2 regions of the Lysinibacillus sp. FSL W7-1291 genome follow, and region 2 is predicted to be linked to the other one. Evidence: riboswitches for the same ligand, from Rfam matches in the RefSeq annotation. Region 2 holds a riboswitch; the other holds the start of a gene.
The links. A riboswitch is a leader RNA that binds a small molecule or an ion and turns the genes downstream of it on or off. The one in region 2 is predicted to bind cobalamin.
Positions count from the first base shown of each region.

Region 1: linked by a shared signal. The riboswitch ahead of cobT (nicotinate-nucleotide--dimethylbenzimidazole phosphoribosyltransferase) and the one ahead of nikA (nickel ABC transporter substrate-binding protein) in region 2 are both predicted to bind cobalamin.

Region 1 covers NZ_CP151994.1:1,186,528-1,198,937, reverse strand. The annotation lists gene glnA (type I glutamate--ammonia ligase) at 1-922, opposite strand, end outside; gene NST76_RS05575 (MerR family transcriptional regulator) at 978-1,352, opposite strand; gene NST76_RS05570 (methionine gamma-lyase family protein) at 1,507-2,760, opposite strand; gene NST76_RS05565 (trimeric intracellular cation channel family protein) at 3,110-3,715, shown strand; gene cobT (nicotinate-nucleotide--dimethylbenzimidazole phosphoribosyltransferase) at 3,790-4,845, opposite strand; cobalamin riboswitch at 4,939-5,115, opposite strand; gene NST76_RS05555 (DMT family transporter) at 5,188-6,042, opposite strand; gene NST76_RS05550 (hypothetical protein) at 6,331-6,726, shown strand; gene NST76_RS05545 (rhodanese-like domain-containing protein) at 7,269-7,571, opposite strand; gene hfq (RNA chaperone Hfq) at 7,668-7,898, opposite strand; gene miaA (tRNA (adenosine(37)-N6)-dimethylallyltransferase MiaA) at 7,996-8,898, opposite strand; gene NST76_RS05530 (alpha/beta hydrolase) at 8,885-9,802, opposite strand; gene NST76_RS05525 (glycerol-3-phosphate dehydrogenase/oxidase) at 9,806-11,452, opposite strand; gene glpK (glycerol kinase GlpK) at 11,471-12,410, opposite strand, start outside.
Region 2 covers NZ_CP151994.1:2,284,337-2,293,487, forward strand. The annotation lists gene metE (5-methyltetrahydropteroyltriglutamate--homocysteine S-methyltransferase) at 1-1,273, shown strand, start outside; cobalamin riboswitch at 1,445-1,638, shown strand; gene nikA (nickel ABC transporter substrate-binding protein) at 2,026-3,639, shown strand; gene nikB (nickel ABC transporter permease) at 3,710-4,663, shown strand; gene NST76_RS11160 (ABC transporter permease subunit) at 4,665-5,477, shown strand; gene NST76_RS11165 (ABC transporter ATP-binding protein) at 5,474-6,262, shown strand; gene NST76_RS11170 (dipeptide/oligopeptide/nickel ABC transporter ATP-binding protein) at 6,273-7,073, shown strand; gene NST76_RS11175 (DUF2089 domain-containing protein) at 7,346-7,711, shown strand; gene NST76_RS11180 (hypothetical protein) at 7,725-8,111, shown strand; gene NST76_RS11185 (hypothetical protein) at 8,121-8,402, shown strand; gene NST76_RS11190 (NUDIX hydrolase) at 8,458-8,931, opposite strand.

The DNA of each region.
Region 1 (12,410 bases), 1.1 Mb from region 2:
AACATGGTGCTTCATAACCAGGTACTAGACGTTTATAAGAGTTTACTGTTGGATTTGTTACAGCTGTGAAACCTTGTACATGTGCAAGAACACCCGCCATGAATTGCATAGCTGTTTCAGAAAGACCTAATTCTGTAGCTTCATCATAGAATGCATTTTCTTTACCTTTAAATAGTGACACGTTAAAGTGCATACCAGAGCCTGCTTCACCAAATAATGGTTTTGGCATAAATGTAGCGTGCAAGCCATGTTTACGTGCAATTGTTTTAACAACTAATTTGAAAGTTTGAATGTTATCACAAGCTGTAACAGCATCGGCATATTTAAAGTCAATTTCGTGTTGTCCTGGAGCTACTTCATGGTGAGATGCTTCAATTTCAAAGCCCATTTCTTCTAGCTCTAATACGATATCACGGCGGCAGTTTTCACCAAGATCTGTTGGAGCTAAGTCGAAGTAACCACCATGGTCATTTACTTCTAACGTTGGTTCGCCTTTTGCATCTAATTTGAATAAGAAGAATTCTGGCTCAGGCCCTAAATTGAAGCTTGAGAAGCCCATATCTTCCATTTTTTTAAGAATACGTTTTAGGTTGTTACGTGGGTCACCAGCAAATGGTTCGCCTTTCGCAGTGTATACGTCACAAATGAGACGTGCCACTTTCCCTTTTTCAGAAGTCCAAGGGAATACTACGAAAGTATCAAGATCAGGATATAAATACATATCAGATTCTTCGATTCGAACGAAACCTTCAATAGATGAGCCATCAAACATCATTTTGTTTTCTAATGCTTTGTCTAATTGACTTACAGGAATCTCAACATTTTTGATTGTGCCAAGAATATCTGTAAATTGTAAACGAATAAAGCTTACGTTTTTTTCTTCGATGAGACGTTTAATGTCCTCTTTTGTGTATTTACCCACAGTTTTCCACACTCCTATAATTTGTCTAGCTTTTATGTTTACCCTACCCTATTTATTAATAGAATCGAGATAAATCCCCTCGTCGGATGGATGATTTTTGCATGCGCTGAGCTTGACGCATTTCTTCGCGCATGATTTGGCGTAATTCTGAATCACTTAAATCTTGTTCATCTGTAGCAACAGGATCTTTCTTTTTAGCAAATAATTTTTTAATCTTCGCCATATTCATACCCTGCTCTAAGTAGTCTTTAATTTCAAGCAATGTGTCGACGTCATTTAATGAAAACATTCGACGATTGCCTTCTGTTCGGTGCGGCTCAATTAAATGGTGTTCTTCATAATAACGAATTTGTCGTGCCGAGAGTTCAGTTAATTGCATCACAATACTCATTGATAATAACGGCATAGTTCGTCTAATTTCACGACTCATTTAAGTCCTCCTCCAATACCCGCTTATCATATAACGAAATTTTTTCACTGTCAACCAACCATGTGAGGTTTCCTAACATGTAAGGCGTTATTTTTTTCAATCCGATAGAAAATTGTAAAAAACTATTCAAATTTAAGGTTTATTTATTTTCATATTACTTTTTTTGAATGGCTTGAACAGCACTACAAATAGCAAATTTAACATGTTCATATGTTAGTCCACCCTGGATAAAGGCTGTATATGGTGGACGGATTGGACCATCTGCTGTCAGCTCAATGCTGGAGCCTTGAATAAATGTTCCCGCAGCCATAATGACATCATCTTCATAACCAGGCATATAAGCTGGTTCTGGAGCATAATGGGCATTTATTGGAGAATTGGCTTGTATTTCACGACAGAAGGCAATCATCTGCTGTGCAGTTTGGAAGGAAACGGATTGGATTAAATCCGTACGATTTGCATCATAGCTTGGAGAAGTGCTCATTCCGATTTCCTCCAGCATAGCTGCTGTAAAGATCGCACCTTTTAAGGCTTGTGATACGACATGTGGGGCTAGGAAAAATCCTTGATAAAAATCTCCTAATGTATTTAATGTTGCCCCTGCCTCTGCCCCAATACCTGGAGATGTCATACGATACGCACATTTCTCTACTAAATCTGCACGGCCAGCAATATAGCCACCAATTTTCGCCAATCCTCCACCAGGGTTTTTAATGAGTGAGCCTGCCATTAAATCAGCACCAACCTCTGTTGGTTCCTTCGCCTCTACGAACTCACCATAGCAGTTATCTACAAAAATAACGGCATGTGGGGCTAATTTGCGCACCTTTGCGCACATATCAGCAATTTCTGCAATCGTAAAGGATGGACGTGTCGCATAGCCTTTCGAACGTTGAATGGCAATCATTTTTGTTTGCGTAGTAATGGCTGCTTCTACACCTACCCAATCAATTGCTTTATTTTCCACTAAATCCACATGTCGATAGCCTATTTTATAATCTTTCAGTGAACCGGTATCTTTGTTACCACCATCGACAATGGATTGCAATGTGTCATATGGCTGACCAGAAATATAAAGCAGCTCATCACCAGGACGAAGGACACCGAATAGACTAAGCGTGATTGCATGTGTTCCTGAAATAATTTGTGGTCGTACAATGGCAGCCTCCGCCCCAAAAACTTCCGCATAAACACGCTCTAAATTATCGCGTCCCTCATCGTCATAGCCATAGCCATTGGATGGATGTAAATGATAGTCACTTACTTGATGCTTGCGAAATGCTGCTAGCACCTTCTGTTGATTATAAAACGCCATTTCTTCTACCTTTGCATGATAGGGTCGAACTTGCTCCTCTATTTTTGACGCTAAGGATAGCGTTTGTGCTGATAAATTAGATGTAAACGTCATTCTTTTCTTCTCCATTTCACAATTGTCCCGCATTTCAATCAGTAAGATCTATCGACTCTCTAAATTGACTTCACTCATTCTAGAATTCCCTAAATAACTACTGGTATATCAACGCTTTTGACGAATGTTTTTCTTTATTTCAATAACATCTTATCAATTTGTATGAACCCCTGCAAAACTTGCCTATTGTTTCTAAGCGAATTTTACGCTAAGCTAATGTGCGGACTTACTTCAAGAAGCGTATGTAATGACTGATTTTGGCTATTAAATTCATAGATTCTGTTACGTCAAAAAAAGTCTTTTAACTTTTAAAAAAGAAGTTCATTTATTGATAGAAGGGGTGAAAGGGATGGCTTGGGAGGTTTTTAGTATTATTGGAACAATTGCCTTTGCTATTTCTGGGGCAATCATTGCCATGGAAGAAGAATACGATTTATTCGGTGTATATATACTCGGTATTGTCACTGCTTTTGGTGGAGGAGCTATTCGAAATTTACTCATCGGACTGCCTGTCACAACCTTATGGGGACAGGATATGATGTTTCAAATTGCACTAGCTGCGATTACGATATTTTTTATCTTCCCGCATCATCTGATTCAGCATTGGCATCGTTGGGGCAACTTCACAGATGCCATTGGCTTATCCGCATTCGCTATTCAAGGTGCACTCTATGCAGTGAAGCTAGATATGCCAATTAGCGCAGTCGTTGTAGCTGCTGTTTTAACAGGTTCAGGTGGTGGTATTGTGCGAGATTTATTAGCTAGACGGAAGCCGCTAGTTCTCCGTGATGAAGTCTATGGTGTTTGGGCTGCTCTCGCAGGGCTTGTTATCGGATTTGAAGTTTTGACTGGAGACATTTTCCTTTATGTATTATTTGCAGTGATTACAGCATTACGCATTCTTTCCTATATGATGAAGTGGCGTTTGCCTTTGCGTAAGTTGAATCGGGCATAGATACTGTAATTGATAAAAAAATGAATAAGCGCAAAGAGTTCATTAACTATTTGCGCTTATTTGTTATTCAGTAACTATTTAGCCAAAAGATTCATGGCTTCTTCTAATGTCACCATATTTTTCATCATAGAACAAGCGGCATCTAAAAGAGGAAAGGCTAGAGCAGCACCAGAGCCTTCGCCTAATCGCATGTTCATATGCAGCATTGGCTCTACACCAAGTAATGATGCGGCAATTTTAGCCCCTGGTTCCTCTGAAGCATGGGAAGGTATGATAAAGTCTTTTACTTTCGGTTCAATTTGATAAGCAATAAGCGCAGCAATAGTCGAAATAAAACCATCAATAATAACAGGTTTTCGGTGACTTGCGGCAGCCAGCATGATACCAGCCATAGCCCCTATCTCTAGCCCTCCAACTTTAGCTAGAACATCAATGATATCGTTAGGATTGGGGTTGTTGAGAGTAATTGCTTTTTCAATTACTGCTGCTTTATGAGCAATCCCTCCTTGACCAACTCCTGCGCCAAACCCTGTTATTTCAATAGGGTCATAGCCAGTCAAAGCAGCTAATATGGCAGTGCTCGGCGTTGTATTACCAATGCCCATTTCACCTGTTCCAAGTAGGTTGGCTCCTTTTGTGATTTCATCTGTTGCCACATGAATCCCCACTTCAATGGATTGAATAGCCTCTTCTCTTGACATAGCAGGGCCCTGTGCCATGTTATCTGTGCCATGTTTAATTTTATGAATGATAACACCTGCATCAAGCGGAATATCTTCTTTTACCCCAACATCTACTGTTACTACCTTTGCATTGGTAATGCCCGCAATCGCACAAACGCCTGTACCTCCCTTAGGAAAATTTAATGTTTGAAAGACCGTAACATCTTGTGGATTCGTTGTTATGCCTTCCTCACAAACGCCATGATCTGCTGCACAGACAATCATCACTTTTTTATCGACCATTGGATATAATTGTCCTGTTATGCCTGAAAGCTGTACGGCAAGTGATTCTAGTTTCCCCAAGCTACCTGGGGGCTTACAAAGCGCATCAATTCGCTTTCTAGCTTGGTCCATACTATTCATATCAGCCTCTTGGATATTTTGAATCGTGTCTTGTAATAATTGCATTATTGTTTCTCCTCTCGTTCTACATGAAGACAAAATAAAAAGTCTGTAGTTTATTGTCATGACAAATAAACTACAGACTTTTCCATCATCTATATACTTCCGAAGCAAGTAGGCAGGTCTCCTGGCTCAAGCTCAACATATCATCGTGCCTTCCCAGCGATTCGCTAGTGGCATTTACGATGACACTCCCTTATACAGTGGCGGGTCCGCTAAAGTTTTTCACTTTATTCCCTATTCTCCCTATTGGGCACCTAATGCTTTTATTAAACTATTTATAATCTACGACAGCGTATTTTTTCTGTCAATATTAGAATACTCGCCTTGTACCATTTCTTCGGTTACCTATTCTTTTTCTATTTCGCTTAGCAATGTTGAGCCTAATAATAGGACCGCTCCTATTATTTGTAGAAGCGTCATTTTTTCACCTATAATCATCGTGGAAATTACTAATGATGTCAGTGGATCAATATAGCTAAGAATGGCTATACTTTGTCCTTTTAACTGTGACATGCCTAAAAAGAACAATAAAAATCCAACCCCTGCATGGACAATGCCTAATGTAATTAAGAATAGGACTGACTCAAAACTGATTTTCATGACCTGAAATCCTGTAGTTCCAAGTAGATAGAAGCTAAGGAAAAATGCTGCTAAAGAAAGTTGAATCATTGTATTTTCTGGTTCCTTTAAGCCGCATATAAATTTATTTGTCAATGTTAGCGCTGTGTAAAAGCATGCCGCGATAAGACCGTAGACAATGCCTATAAAATGCTCACTGTCCCCAGTGCCTTGACTTTGGACAATCAAATATAGTCCGATAAGAGCCACACAGACATACATTATTTTTCTGCCAACTAGCTTCTCTTTTAAAATAATTGGAGATAAGCAGATAACGAGTACTGGTGCAAAATAATAACTCAATGCAGCATTGGCAATCGTTGTTGCTTTATAAGCCTGAAATAAAAAAATCCAGTTCCCACACAAGGCGATACTAGAAAGTATTAATTTCCACTTATTTTTTATAATCTCTAATTTCGAAAAATTCCCCTTTTTATAAATAAAAATCACTACTAAAAAACAAGCACCTATTAAACTCATCCAAAAAGCAATTTCACTTGAAGTTAACGGAATATACTTGGCAAAAACACCAACTGCTCCAAAAATAATCATGGATAATACAAATGCTAATTTTCCGCTCATTACAAATTCCTACTTTCTACGTATAAAGTATTAACCTATACAGTAGAATCTATTGAAAATGAGCAAACTGTTATTGTATGCCTAAACAGTAGATTCTACTGTAAAGACATTGTTGGGGGTGCTATTGAACGAAACATACAAAATCCCTCCTTCACCTACTTAATTGTAACATATTTCTGAAAATTAAAGAGTAAGTTTTATAAAGAAAGGGATCACTAATCCCTTCATACTATTATGAGTATGTACAATGTAAGGTAGGTCATAAATTTTCTTTGAGGAGGAGTTAGGATGAATGCAAGAGAATTGAGAAATGCCATTGCGGAGACTTGTGAAAATTATGATAGTCACTACGCTCAGTTAGTGAAACCAATCAATCAGTTATTAATGAATGTCGATGCTAGTATAAGTAACGAAACAGCGAATATAATCATCGAAAATTTGAAGTTATATTATAGCGGGGATAAATACATGACGGAATGTCACTTCGATGAGAGTGAAAATTTCTTAAAAGATGGTCTTGAACTTCTTCAAAAGGGGGATCTTGCGAATGGTGCTTTACAAATATATGGTGCTGGTTTAAATTTTTCCAGTTATGCTTTAAAGGTTCGTGGGCAAAAAAATGTGAATCCGTATATTAACTTTGAAAAAAATTTCAGCCTCATCATGAACACACTCCGAAAATAAGTATATAAAAAAGGTGATGTCAATGATAGAAACAGCCACTTTGAAAAGCGAGAGGTTGATTTCCGTTCCAGCGTCCTTTCAGGGGGCGTCCGATGATGAGCCGCTTCACTCACTGCGTTCGCTCCAAGGTCCCCTCTGTGACGCTAAATCCCCTAGGAGTGACACAGGCTCCACTCCAATCAACCATATGTAAAAGTGGCTTTTCCTTCTCTTTCATACGAACCGTAGTGAACAAAATAGCCCATTATTTGTCTGATGAGAGAAAGGATAGCCCTTTATTTTCAATGTGAAGAAGTGGTAAGTAACAACACCCCTCCATAAAGAGTAGTGAACACCTTTGCTAAAAAGGTACCATTTTTATGCATTGGAATGGAAGGCTACTTGACTCCCGTGGGATAGTGAGACAGGCGAGCCTCTAAACGGAGCGGTAGCAGAGGAAGCGGCTCGGCGCTCGCTACCAGGAAAGCAAGTAGCCTGCAACGGAAATCCATTTTCACCTGTCACAAAAATGCTATGGATGGTTTTATTTTTCATTATGTCATTTATTTAAATTCTAATTCTCCATCGTAAGCTAGCATGCCGCCTTCAAGATTTGTTACATCAAATCCTTGCGCTTCTAAATAAGCACATGCATTAGCAGAACGAGCACCAGCCTTACAAACAACAATATATGGCTTTTCTACGTCTAATTCCTCTAAACGTTCCGGGATTGTCCCAAGGGCAATGTGCTTGGCACCAGGAATCATGCCGTGTGCTACTTCATCCTCTTCACGTACATCAATAATATATAGGTCCTCATTTGCATCTAATCGTTCTAGTAATTGTGTTGTTTCCATTGATTTCATGAACTTTTTTCCTCCAAAATTTCAAATTCCACTTACATTATAGCTTGTAACAAAAAAAACAGCCAGTGTGGTGAACACAAGCTGTTTAACAATTTTTTATCCTTCTGTCTCTAAAAACTCTATTTGTTTTGCTGGAACGAATGTAGAAATGGCGTGCTTGTAGATTAGGTGCTGCTTATTTTCAGCATCCATTAATAAAACTGTAAAATTGTCATATGATTTCACAGTCCCTTTTAACTGAAATCCATTTAACAGAAATACAGTTACAAAAACACTGTTTTTACGTAGTTGGTTCAAGAACGTATCTTGCAAGTTGATTGATTTCATCAAATAGCCTCCCCACTAACTTTCTACCTCTTCACTCCTATAGTAGCATGTTCTACCAATTTATCAATTAGTAATTTTTAGAAATTTTTCTTAATTATTATAATTGTTCATCCGTCGTAATAAAATGGACATCCATTTTATTGCGAAAATAGGTAAGTTGTCTTTTTGCATAGCGGCGTGAATTTTGTTTTAAGCTATCAATAGCTTCTTCGAGGGTACATTTGTCATCCAAATAATCATACAATTCCTTATAGCCAATTGCTTGTATGGACTGCACATTTCGAATATTTTGCTGCCATAAACCTTTGACTTCTTCTAAAAGGCCATTGTCCATCATTAAATCAACACGACGGTTAATGCGGTCATAAAGCACTTCACGGGTCATATTTTGACCTAACCCCAAAATGACATGCTTATAGAGAGGTACTTCCCCTCGGTTTTGTGCTTCAGCTGCTTTGGATACACCGCTTAATTCCAGCATTTCTAATGCACGAATGACACGACGCGTATTGTTTGGATGAATCGTCTCCGCTGTTTGAGGGTCTAGTTGTTTTAATTTATCATGCATTGCCTCAGGGCCAAGCTTTGCTAATTCATCATAGTAGGCTTTTCGTGCTTCCTCATCAACTTTCTCATCAGTAAATTGGAAATCATAGAGGACCGCTTGTACATATAAGCCTGAGCCACCTACTATAATGGGTAATTTTTGTCGAGATTGGATTTCTGCAATTTTTGCTCGGACTAATTTTTGATAATCCGCTACTGAAAAAGATTCTGTCGGCTCTAAAAAACTGAGTAGATGGTGTGGTACGCCCTCCATCTCTTCTTCCTTAATTTTAGCAGTCCCAATATCGAGTCCTTTATAAATTTGCATGGAGTCGCCATTAATGACTTCACCGTTATATTTTTTCGCCAGTTCAATGCTTAAAGCTGTTTTACCAGAGGCAGTTGGTCCTACAATCGCTACGACCTCTGCCTGCTGTAATTTAGTTTCTATCATATTTTTCTAACCACCGTAATAATACTTGAAAGACCGCTTCTTGATTGTCTTCATTTAAAATTTCATGCCGTTTGTCCTCAAATAAATAAACCGTTACATCTTTTACTCCTACTGTTGCCAATTGTTCAGCAACTGTGTAAACGCCCAGCCCCTGTTCGCCAACCGGGTCTTTACTTCCGCTTATCAAGAGAATAGGAAGATTTTTTCTCATTTTTGCTAATTCTTTTTTACGATTAAGTGTTGCAAAGCCTGTTGTTAAATCGACAAAAAATTGATTGGTTGGAATAAAGCCACAATATGGGTCATCTATATACTTCTGCACCTCTTGTTGGACAGAACATAGCCAGTCATAGGCCGTCTTTGGATTTGGAAACTGTTTATTAAAGCTACCAAAACTCAATTGATTTAGCAACTTACTTTCAGTTTCTTTCCCTAGCCCCTTAGCTAATACCTTGGCTACGATATTTCCAACAGCATGCAGGGCTGTCACATTTCCCGTACCACAGAGAATAACATTGTCTACTTGTTCACCATACAGTTGAATATATCGTCTAGTAATGAATGACCCCATACTATGACCAAAAATAATGAATGGTACATTTGCGTAAGGCGCATGTAATTGCGTGACCACTTCATGGGCATCTTTTACCACACGCTCAAAGCCGTTCTTTTCAGCAAAAAAACCTAACGTGCCATTATAGGCTGCCGTTTCACCGTGACCACGATGATCGTGCATCGTCACTACATAGCCTGCCGTATTGAGTGTTTTAGCAAATGTTAAATAGCGACCACTGTGCTCTGCCATACCATGCAAAATGTGAATATGACCAATACATGGCGTTGTGGGCTCCAATGTTCGAGTAAAGACAAAATGTCCATCCGACATTTGAATATAACGCTCCATCCCTTACTCCCCTTTTTTCACAAAATTTGTTGCATCCTTAATGGCTTGCTCTAATTCAGCCATATACTTGTGTTTCTGTTCCTCCGTATAATTCAAGTGTTGTTGCATCACTTGAATTACTTGCTGCTTATAAAGCTTGACGGCCTCAATATCAAAGTAAAGCAAGCCTGTACGACGAATAAAGAAGTCGCTCGGTGTATAGACCATTTCCTCTTCCATGCCATACAGTAGCATAGCGTGTAAAGCTAGAGGCATTGTACTGCCATGTTCATGTAAAAATTTAACACGATTAAATAATCCATCTACATTTGTGCCATACTTTTGTACAAGCTGTTTGGCTTCATCATAATTTAAGCCGTATTGTACACCTTCTCGTGCTTTATAAGCCATATAGTCAGGGAAATTAATCGCGTTGATTCCTTTTGCACCAGACAGTGAGAGCTCACGTGTTAAACAAGCACTTGCATGCTTATAGCGACGAGCTTTTACAATTTTATCGACAATTGTTTCAGCCATTTGACGATAGCCTGTGAGCTTACCGCCAGCGATTGTCATTAAACCACTTGGCGCTGTCCATATTTCATCTTTCCTTGAAATTTCAGAAGGGTCCTTTCCTTTTTCATAAATGAGCGGGCGTACTCCTGCCCAGGATGATTCAATCGTTTCTCTTGTAATAGTAGCAGTTGGAAAGACTTTTTTAGCAGCCTCAATTAAATAATCTACATCTTGCTGTGTAGCAACAGGGTGTACAAGATTTCCCTCAAAGACTGTATCCGTTGTCCCTATATAGGTTTTGTCATCTCGCGGAATTGCAAAAGCCATACGTCCATCAGGAATATCAAAATAAACAGCTTGCTTCAGTGGAAAATCCTTTTGGTTGAGGACAATATGAACGCCTTTTGTCAGACGTAATTGCTTGTTATCTGTTACTTTATCCTTGTGTCGTACGTCATCTACCCAAGGGCCTGTAGCATTGACAATTTGTGCTGCATGTACATCGAGTATTGTTCCCGTAACATGATCCTTCACTTTAATGCCAACAAGCTTTTTCTTTTTGTAGATAAATTCCGTCATCTCTGCATAATTGAGACACAATGCTCCATATTCTGCAGCCTTTTTCAATACTTCAATCGTCAGACGTGCATCATCCGTACGATATTCAACATAATACCCTCCACCCACAAGTCCATCTTCATTAAGTAAAGGTTCTAATGCTAGGGTTTCTTGGACGTTTAACATTGTTCTACGTTCATGTTTTTTGACACCCGCCAAGCGGTCATAAACCTTTAATGCTATAGATGTTGTAAACGGACTAAGTGAGCCCTTCTTATATAAAGGTAATAGCATTTTTTCAGGCGTTGTGACATGAACCGCATTATCATAAACGATTTCACGTTCACGCCCCACTTCCGCTACGACACCCACATCAAATTGCTTTAAATAACGTAGGCCACCGTGAATCAGCTTGGTTGAACGGCTCGACGTACCAGCTGAAAAATCCTGCATGTCAATTAATGCGACAGAAAGGCCTCTTGATGCGGCATCTAATGCAATTCCTGCACCTGTAATACCACCACCAATGACTAATACGTCAAAGCTATAGTGCTCTAGATAATATAAAATTTTTGGACGATGCTCAAATGAAAACATACCTTTCTCCCCCAATAGCTATGATTTAAAAATTCGTGTGGCCTCTACAGCCTTTTGCCAGCCAGTATAAAGAGCTGTGGCTTGCTCGTCCTCCATTTGTGGTTGGTAGGTTTGGCCACTCATCCATAATGCAGATAAGGTCTCTTGGTTTGGCCAAAAGTTTGTGGCAAGACCTGCTAAATAGGCTGCACCTAGTGCTGTTGATTCATTAAGCTGTGCTAGCTCAACTTGTAGCTGTAAAACATCACTTTGGAACTGCATTAATAAATGATTTTTAACAGCCCCACCATCGACACGGAGTACTTCAATCGGGGTACCCGCTGCTTCTTCCATTGCATCCAGTACATCCTTTGTTTGATAGGCTAATGATTCAAGTGTTGCCCGGATGAAATGCTCTTTTGATGTTCCTCGTGTTAAGCCAAAAATGGCACCACGAGCATCTGTATCCCAATAAGGAGTTCCTAGACCAACAAAGGCAGGGACAATGTAGACACCATCCGTGTTCTTCACCTTTTTAGCATAGGTTTCGGAATCCTCAGCAGTACGAATCATACGTAGCCCATCTCGTAGCCATTGGATTGCTGACCCTGCTACAAAAACACTACCTTCTAATGCATAGGTCACTTTTCCATCTATCCCCCAAGCAATAGTCGTCAGTAAACCATTTTCAGAGGTCACTGCTTGCTGGCCTGTATTTAATAGCATAAAACAGCCAGTACCGTAAGTGTTTTTAGCCATTCCTTTTGTAAAGCAAGTTTGACCAAAAAGAGCGGCTTGTTGATCACCTGCAATCCCTGCAATCGGAATTTTTTCACCAAAGAAAATACTTGGTGCTGTTTCCGTGTATATTTCAGATGAATTTTTCACTTCAGGTAACATTGACATTGGAATAGCTAAAAGCTGACAAAGCTCATCATCCCATTGCAATTCATGAATATTGTAAAGCAATGTTCGAGCT
Region 2 (9,151 bases):
TGTTCTGAAGCATGCCTTAGCCTTCGCAGATGAAAAGATTGTAGAAATCACGGAGCTAACTAAATGTAGACGAGATACAGAGGGTATCTTACAGCATAATTTTTCTGAAAGTATGAAGGCAATTGAGGCTCTAAAAAACCATCCAATCCGTCAAAACAAGTTGATCCATCAAGCAGTTCAAACTGTGACAACGCAAGATTTTGAACGACATAGTGAATTTGCTCAGCGTCAAAAGATGCAGCAGCAAGCGTTAGCGTTACCGCTATTCCCAACAACAACAATCGGAAGCTTCCCACAATCCGATGAGGTGAAAAGGAATCGTAATGCTTGGCGTAAAAAACAATTATCGAATGAAGCCTACGAGGCATTTATAGAGCAGGAAACAAAACGCTGGATTACGATACAAGAGGAACTAGATATCGATGTACTCGTTCACGGTGAATTTGAGCGTACAGACATGGTCGAATACTTTGGTGAAAAGCTGACTGGCTTTGCCTTTACAAAAAAAGCATGGGTCGTTTCCTATGGCTCACGCTGTGTTAAGCCACCGATCATTTATGGAGATGTAGCGTGGTCTTCAGCAATAACTGTAAAAGAGTCAGCCTATGCTCAAAGCTTAACAAAGCGCTTTGTAAAAGGTATGCTGACAGGACCAGTGACGATATTAAATTGGTCCTTTGTACGAGACGATCTGTCACGTAAAGATGTCGCTTATCAAATTGCATTAGCACTTCGCAAAGAGGTTGAGGCACTCGAAAACGCAGGTATTTCAATTATTCAAGTGGATGAGCCAGCTCTAAGAGAAGGTTTACCGCTACGAAAAGAAGAATGGGGAGCTTACTTAGAATGGGCTGTTAATTCCTTTAAGCTAGCTACAGCTAGTGTCAAAGATGAAACACAAATCCATACACATATGTGCTACTGCGAATTTAACGATTTCATCGAACCGATTAGTGCACTTGATGCAGACGTGATTTCCATTGAAACATCAAGAAGTCACGGGGAGCTCATTACATCACTGCAAGGGCAACCTTATCAAAAGGGCATTGGCTTAGGCGTTTATGATATTCATAGTCCTCGTGTGCCAAGCAATGAAGAAATGCTAACTATTATGAGAGATAGTTTACAGGTGTTAGATCCCCATCAATTTTGGGTGAACCCAGATTGTGGTTTAAAAACAAGAAAAGAAACTGAAACTGTTGCAGCTTTGGCTAATATGGTTGCTGCAACGAAAACATTACGCCAGGAAGTACAACAATCTATCTCGAGATAACGACATCATTTTATAAATCTACTACAACTACTACATCTTCTCTCCGAAATACAACAAAGACCAGGAAAAAAATGGACCTGGTCTTTTGTTGTTTTATTCTTTTAAGATTTTTATTATATTCAGAAAATAAAATTGACGTGAACAATCGAGCATGTTATGTTTATAACGAATTTCATAGCGATCATTACAAGTTTGAGTGAAAAAGACTTTCATTCAATTAAAAGGAAAATGGGTGTAAATCCCATGCTGTCCCGCAGCTGTAAATGAGGAGTTTTGTTTCAAATACCACTAAGTGATTACTTGGGAAGGTGAAGCAAAATCATGATTCATGAGCCAGAATGCCTGCTTGTAAGGAGATTCATTGATGATCTACGAAAGATAGGGAGATGGATGGAGGCTTACTCATTGTAAGTTTTTCTGTCCTTATTCTTTTTTAGAATAAGGTTTTTTTAGTTTGATTCAGCAAATGTTTTTGTAGTAGCACATACAGAAGACTTCTTTTTCTATAGAAGAAGATAAATAGTCAATGGCTGTTTAAATGCCCTCTGAACGTCAAAAAGCACCACGTCCTGTGGCAATGTCGGTGTGCCTAAAGCCTCTAGCGGATATCACAAACTTTGAAAAGGTGTCAGCACAATGCAAATCAACTTCTACTCGTTAGCTCGAAAAATTTGAACGCATTGTTGATACCTTCTTTCCATCTATCTATAACTAGATTCATTTGTACCACGAATAGAGATAGGAGACAGAAAATGAGATTGACTAAGTATGTACTTCCCTTCATCCTTGTGTTAACTTTCAGCGTACTTGCTGGTTGTACAAGCACAGATCAAGAAAAGGGAGAGACAGGAACACAGCAAACAAATGAAAAAATGATAACAATTGGGTGGCCATTAGATGTCGGCCCATTGAACCCCCATACATATTTACCCAATCAAATGACCGCACAAGCGATGGTCTATGAATCCTTGGTGGAATACAACGACGATGGAACTGTTAGTCCAAAGCTAGCAGTAAGCTGGGACATATCAGAAGATAAAACGACTTATACTTTTCATTTAAGAAAAGGTGTTAAGTATTCAGACGGAACTGCGTTTAATGCAGATAATGTGATTCGTAATTTCAATGCAGTATTAGCGGATCGGGAAATGCATTCTTGGATGGGTATGGTCAACCATATGAAAGAGGTTGTGAAAGTGGATGATTTTACAATTCGCTTGCAATTAGATGAACCTTATTATCCTGTCTTAAACGAGCTTGCCTTTGTAAGACCATTCCGTTTTTTAGGGGATAATGGATTTCCAGCCGGAGATGCGACACAAGATTCGATCAAGGCACCTATTGGAACAGGTCCATGGGTATTAACCGAGTACAAAAAAGATGAATATGCTTTATTTAGTCGCAACGAAAACTATTGGGGAGAAAAGCCTCTCGTAAAACAAATTAAAGTTAAAATTATCCCAGATTCAGAATCGATTTCATTAGCATTTGAAAACGAGGAATTAGATTTAATTTATGGTCGTGGCATCATTAGTTTAGATAACTATACGTATTTAAAAGATAGCAGTAAATACAAAACCGCTACCTCTGAGCCTTTGTCTACGAAAGCGTTACTCTTCAATACTCAGTCGGGTCCGTTAGCCGAATTAAAGGTTCGTCAGGCCATTCAATATGCTATCAATAAGGAACAAATGGTTGACAGTATTACACATGGTACAGAAAAAGTGGCTAACACATTATTTTGGGATGCCATTCCTTATGCCAATATAGAGTTAGCGCCAATCTTATATAATCCTGAAAAAGCGCAGCAACTACTAGATGAGGCAGGATGGACGTTACAGAAGGGCGAAAAAATTCGTTCGAAAAACGGGCAACCATTATCATTAGATTTAATCTACATCGCAACAGATGCAATCCAAAAGCCAATGGCGGAATTAATGCAAGGTGAACTAGCAAAAATAGGGGTACAGTTGAATTTAGAAGGTGCGGATGTGATGGTCGGTCTTCAAAAATTAATGGATGATCAGGTGGATATTAATTTCTGGCGTACAAACGGACCACCAACCGACCCACATAGCTTTGCAAATGAGTCAGCTACGCCAAATGCTAGTGGTGTTTATGAGGCAAAATTAGGCTTACCTAACGCCACAGACATCGATACGAAAATCCATCAATTATTAGTGGGAACAGATGAAGAGGAACGAGTGCAGCTTTACACGGATATTTTATCCATATTCCATGATCAAGCACTTTTCTATCCTATCTCTTACGAAACAAATAATGTAATTTATCAACCATATATGAAGGATTTTGCTCCACGTGCATCTGAATATGATATTCCCTATGCACAAATGGATAAAGAGTAATAAAAAAGAGAGAGTATGTCTTGCAAAGACAGCTCTCTCTTTATCATAGGAGTGAGTAGGAAGTGACAGCATGTATGAATCGACATGGATGTTTTGTTTAAAAAGAATTTTGACTTTGCCGTTTGTCTTACTAGGAGTTTCCATCCTAACCTTTGTATTTATTCGTTTTGTACCGATAGAGCCTGCTGAGGTCATCCTACGATTGGCAAGAGTTGCTCCAACCGAGGAAGCTGTTCAGGCATTACGCGAAGAACTAGGGACGGACAAACCTTTCGTTCTTCAATATTTGCTATGGGGAAAAGGCGTTTTACAGCTAGATTTTGGTACATCCTTTGTGAGTAAATTACCAGTAGCACATGAGCTATTCGCGAAATTACCTGCAACCATTGAATTAGCTCTTGCCGCATTTGTCCTCATTTTAGTATTCAGTATACCATTAGGGACTATGAGTGCATTGTCTAAGTATGCCATCATCGATAAAATCATTAGATTCTTTAGCATATTGAGCGTATCCATTCCAACATTTTGGTTAGGTTTCCTACTGCTCTATCTATTTAGCTTAAAATTAGGGCTCTTTCCGACAAACGGAAAGGGTACACTCGCTCATTTAGTTTTACCAGCCTTCGCACTAGCATTGCCAACCATTGGTCTGTTCATCCAGTTTATTCGTTCCACTATCCAGGAAGAATTACAGCAACAATATGTTCAATATGCGCAGCTAAGAGGATTAAAAAATTCTGTAATCCTCATACGTCATGTGTTACGAAATGCTGCCATACCTTTGACTTCCTTATTAGGTATGACGCTCGGTAGTTTACTAGGTGGAGCTGTAATTGTGGAGCAAGTTTTTAGTTGGCCAGGACTCGGTAGGTATTTAATCGAATCCATTACGAACAGAGATTACCCCGTTGTACAATGCTATGTATTGATTATTGCTGTGATCTATGTGTTGACCAATCTATGCACAGATGTATTGCATCGTCTATTGGACCCTCATCTGATGATGAAGGACAGGAGAGATTGACATGAAGCGATTACGAAAAAGAAGAGATCCTATTCTAGGGTTATTTAGCTTATCCCTCCTTGTAATCATTGTCTTACTGGGATTGTTTGCACCCATTTTAATGCCACATGATCCGTTAGCTGTCGATATAACTAAGAAATTTTTAGCCCCTTCCTGGGATTACCCATTTGGTACAGATCACTTAGGAAGATGCGTCTTTTCTCGCATGCTTTTAGGTATTCGCTATTCATTAGGATCCGCACTCTTCATTCAAGTCGTTGCTATTGTTTTAGCTGTCCTACTTGGTGCCTTTGTAGCGTTGAAAAGAGGTATAATCGATGTGGTATTTATTCGAATATGTGATGTTTTATTAGCTTTTCCGACACTGGTACTTGCATTTGGACTTTTAGGTGTATTAGGCCCTAGCTTAAAAAATGTTTTAATAGCCCTTATTTTTACACAGCTTATTTATTACTCCAGAATGGTTCGAAGTTTATGTATTGGGATGAATGAAAAAGACTTTATTCAAGCTGCTAAGATTACTGGCACTACAGGCATTAAATTAATCATTCGCCATTATATCCCTAACATACTGCCAGCTATTGTCACGATTGTGGCGTTAGATATCGGGAAAGTCATTTTAGAAATCGCTGGCTTTTCCTTTATAGGTCTGGGCGTGCAGGCGCCGATTCCAGAATGGGGCATGATGGTAAATGAAGGGAAACAATATATCCGTCAGCATCCCGATTTAATGCTTTATCCTGGGCTTGCCATTGTCCTAGTGGTGTTATTGTTTAATCATTTAGCCAATTGTTTAAAGAAGTTTGATTCGTGAAAGGTGAAGTTATGGAGAAGGTTTTAGAAGTGAAAGATTTAAACGTCAAAATTGGGGAGAAAAATGTATTAACCACTATCAATCTGACAGCCTATAAAGGGCGTGTCTTAGGAATCATAGGAGAAAGTGGTAGTGGCAAGACCATGCTTTGCCATGCCATCATGCAAACATTACCATCTATCGCACAGGTGACACAAGGGGAAGTTCTTTATCAGCAGGAAAATTTAATGAATGTTTCGGCTACTCAATTAAGAGCATATCGTGGGCGGCATCTTTCGATGATTTTGCAAAATCCATCCGCTGCCTTCGATCGTATCCAAACGATTGAAAGCCATTTCAGAGAAACATTAAAGGCACACTTTAAGCTGACCAAAAAAGAAATGAGACAAATAGCTCTTGATGCCTTACATAAAGTGCATTTACCAAATCCAGAGCAGATTTTACATTATTATCCTTTTCAGTTGAGTGGTGGCATGCTACAGCGAGTGATGATTGCCTTATCATTGGCGCTACAAGCCTCCCTCTATATTGCTGATGAACCAACGACAGCTCTTGATACGATCAATCAAAAACAAGTATTAACACTATTTGATCGTATTCGCGTAGAAACAGAAGCTGCCATACTTCTTGTTACACATGATTTAGGTGTTATTGCTGAACTAGCTGACGATGTGGCTGTTATGTATCAAGGAAAAATCATTGAGCAAACGAATGTCTATGATTTCTTTGATGCACCTCAGCATGCCTATACAAAGAAACTATTACAAGCAAGAATGCTATTTTAGAGGTGAAAAAATGACGCTGCTAGACGTGAAAAATATTGATATGCATTACGCTCAAAGACCATTTCTATTCCAGCGTAAGCAGGAAGTTCCCGTATTACAGAAGGTGTCATTCTCACTTCAGGAGGGGGAATGTCTAGGAATAGTCGGTCAAAGTGGTTCAGGAAAAAGCACATTAGGTCGTATTATTTTAGGAATCGAACGACCAACAAACGGGGAGTTGCTCTTTCAAGGTGTCAATTTATACGAAGCACCAAGCAAGCATAAAAAAAGAATACGTAGAGATTTACAGGCAGTTTTTCAAAATAGCTATCATTCATTTAATCCGAAGCAGACGATTTTTGAAATACTCGAAGAACCGTTTCTGAATTTCGAGCATTTTAGCAAAACAGAGCGACAACATAAAGTAAGGGAATTACTAGACTGTGTAGAGTTAGAGAGGGCAATGGCTCAAAACTATCCTTCGCAGCTTAGTGGGGGGCAACAGCAACGAGTCAACATCGCTAGAGCTCTTGCGCTAAAGCCAAAATTAATTGTCTTAGATGAAGCGATTAGCAGTCTTGATATGATTTTACAAAAAAAGATTATACAATTACTACAAACACTTCAAAAAGAGCGACAGCTTGCTTACATTTTCATTTCGCATGATTTACAGGCAACACGTTTTATGTCAGACCGTATCCTTGTCATGCAGCATGGTCGGCTAGTGGAGGAGATTGGCAAGGATGGAGCATATGAGCATCCTGCTTCACAACAATTATATCATGCTATTTTGCCTTCACACCCGCGAGAAAGAAAACATAAAACGAAATGATCATAATATAGAAAACACGTATACAATGGGCATGGAGGTATGGGCTGGTAATGATAGAGGCCAGTTGGATTACCTCATTTGCTCCAAACATTAGTAAGAGTCATCTATTAAAGAAACGCCATTTTGCATTAGAATGGTGTTTTTCTTTTTATTAATAATATTAATCAGGTAATTAACTTTATTGATATTTTCATTTAATAAATTAATTTTATTATTTACTTTTTTAAATTATTTGGTATATAATCAATTTAACTTAAAGGAAGGAGTTCACTATGGCTTATCAAGTAATCACAAATTGTCCTGTCTGCAGTAAAACATTGAAAATTACGAAGTTACAGTGTTCTCATTGTCAAACGACGATTGAAAATGAGTTTGAATTGTCGAAGCTAGCATCCTTATCACAGGATCAGCTTCATTTTGTGGAAGTATTTTTAACATGTCGAGGGAATATTAAGGAAGTAGAAAAGGAACTGGGCATTTCGTACCCAACTGTGCGAGGCAAGCTAAATGACATTATCTCATCCCTTGGCTATGTCCAAAAGAAGAAAAATGAAGTAGACGAGAAAAAAATTGTAAGCATGTTGGAAAATGGCGAAATCACAACTGATGAGGCCATAAAACTCTTAAAAGACGAATAGGGAGGAATGCTACATGAAAGAGGAAATTACTAAAGTGTTAACCATGATTCAAGAGGGAAAAATTGATGCTGATAAAGGGTCAGAGCTGATTCAAGTGTTACAAGAGAAAGAGGAGTCAGGTAATAAATTTCTGGAAAAAACGAAGTATTTAGATAAAACGTTAAAGGTTCGTGTGGTGTCCACTGAAAATGATAATGTCACTGTGAATTTGCCTATAAAACTTGTCAAGGCTGTGTTAATGGCTGGACACAGTATCGCTGCGAGTATTCCGCAATCGGAAAAATACGTGAAAGATATCGATATCAATCTTCTTCTTGAAGCCATCGAAAATGAATTAGATGGACAAATTGTGGACATAAAATCGGCAAACGGAGATACCGTTTCAGTTTTCATTGAGTAGAGGCGACTTATGATGCATGTAAAAGTGAAAGCAAAAGACGTTCGTTTTACCGTTCCTGTTCCATATGCTGTGCTAACCATTGTTCTTTCCATTTTGACTTCAAAATGGATTCAGCAAAGTGTCAACAAATGGACAAAGGCATACTTCGACAGAAAAAAAATCGACTTTTCCTTTCCATTCATTGACAAAGAAATGCTCAAGCCTATTATCAAGGAACTACAAAATTATAAAGGGCTCGTGCTAGTAGATGTCAAGGCACAAGACGGTACAGAGGTTAAGGTTAGACTGTAATAACCTAATAGTTAAGATGGGAGCATGTTTTCATAAAAAGCATGCTCTTTGTTATTTAAAGAGAATTCTTTGCAAAAGAACTATCTAAATTCCACAATTTGTCCTCTAGATTGTCTAAGAGTGTTTTTGTTCTTTTCTCAAGATGATCTGGTAGCTCATTTTTACTGAAATAGGTAAGATTCAAACTCTCACCATCCCTCATCTCTAATACACCACTGACATTTTTCGCACTATAAAGATGAATAACTGTATAGATTTCATCCCCATTTGGATATTGAAAATAATAATTTGGCCCTGAAAAAACACCAATCAAGTCCAATTCATTCGCTACCAGTCCTGTTTCTTCATGAAGTTCACGGGTAGCAGTTTCATTCAGTTCCATTGAGCCACCAGGTAATCCCCAATCCAACGTATCTGAACGATGTTGAAAGAGAATTTTCTTGTCATCGTTGACTACAAGAATTGTCGCCCCGATACTGATAATCGGTCTACTACCGATGTGTTTCCTTAATTCTGAAATATAGCCCATATGTGCTCCTCCTCTATATTATAAAAAAACTATTCGCCTTTCTTATTATAAAGACCTCTATTTTACTTATAACCCTTGAAAATGGAGTTATGGGTATAGATGAACAATCTTTTTTTGTACAAAATAATGCTCAAAAATGCAGAATAGTCAATCAAAAATGAAAAATAGCTTTTTATAATCAGTCTTTTCTGAATTTTACCTATATTGATTGTTTTGAAAA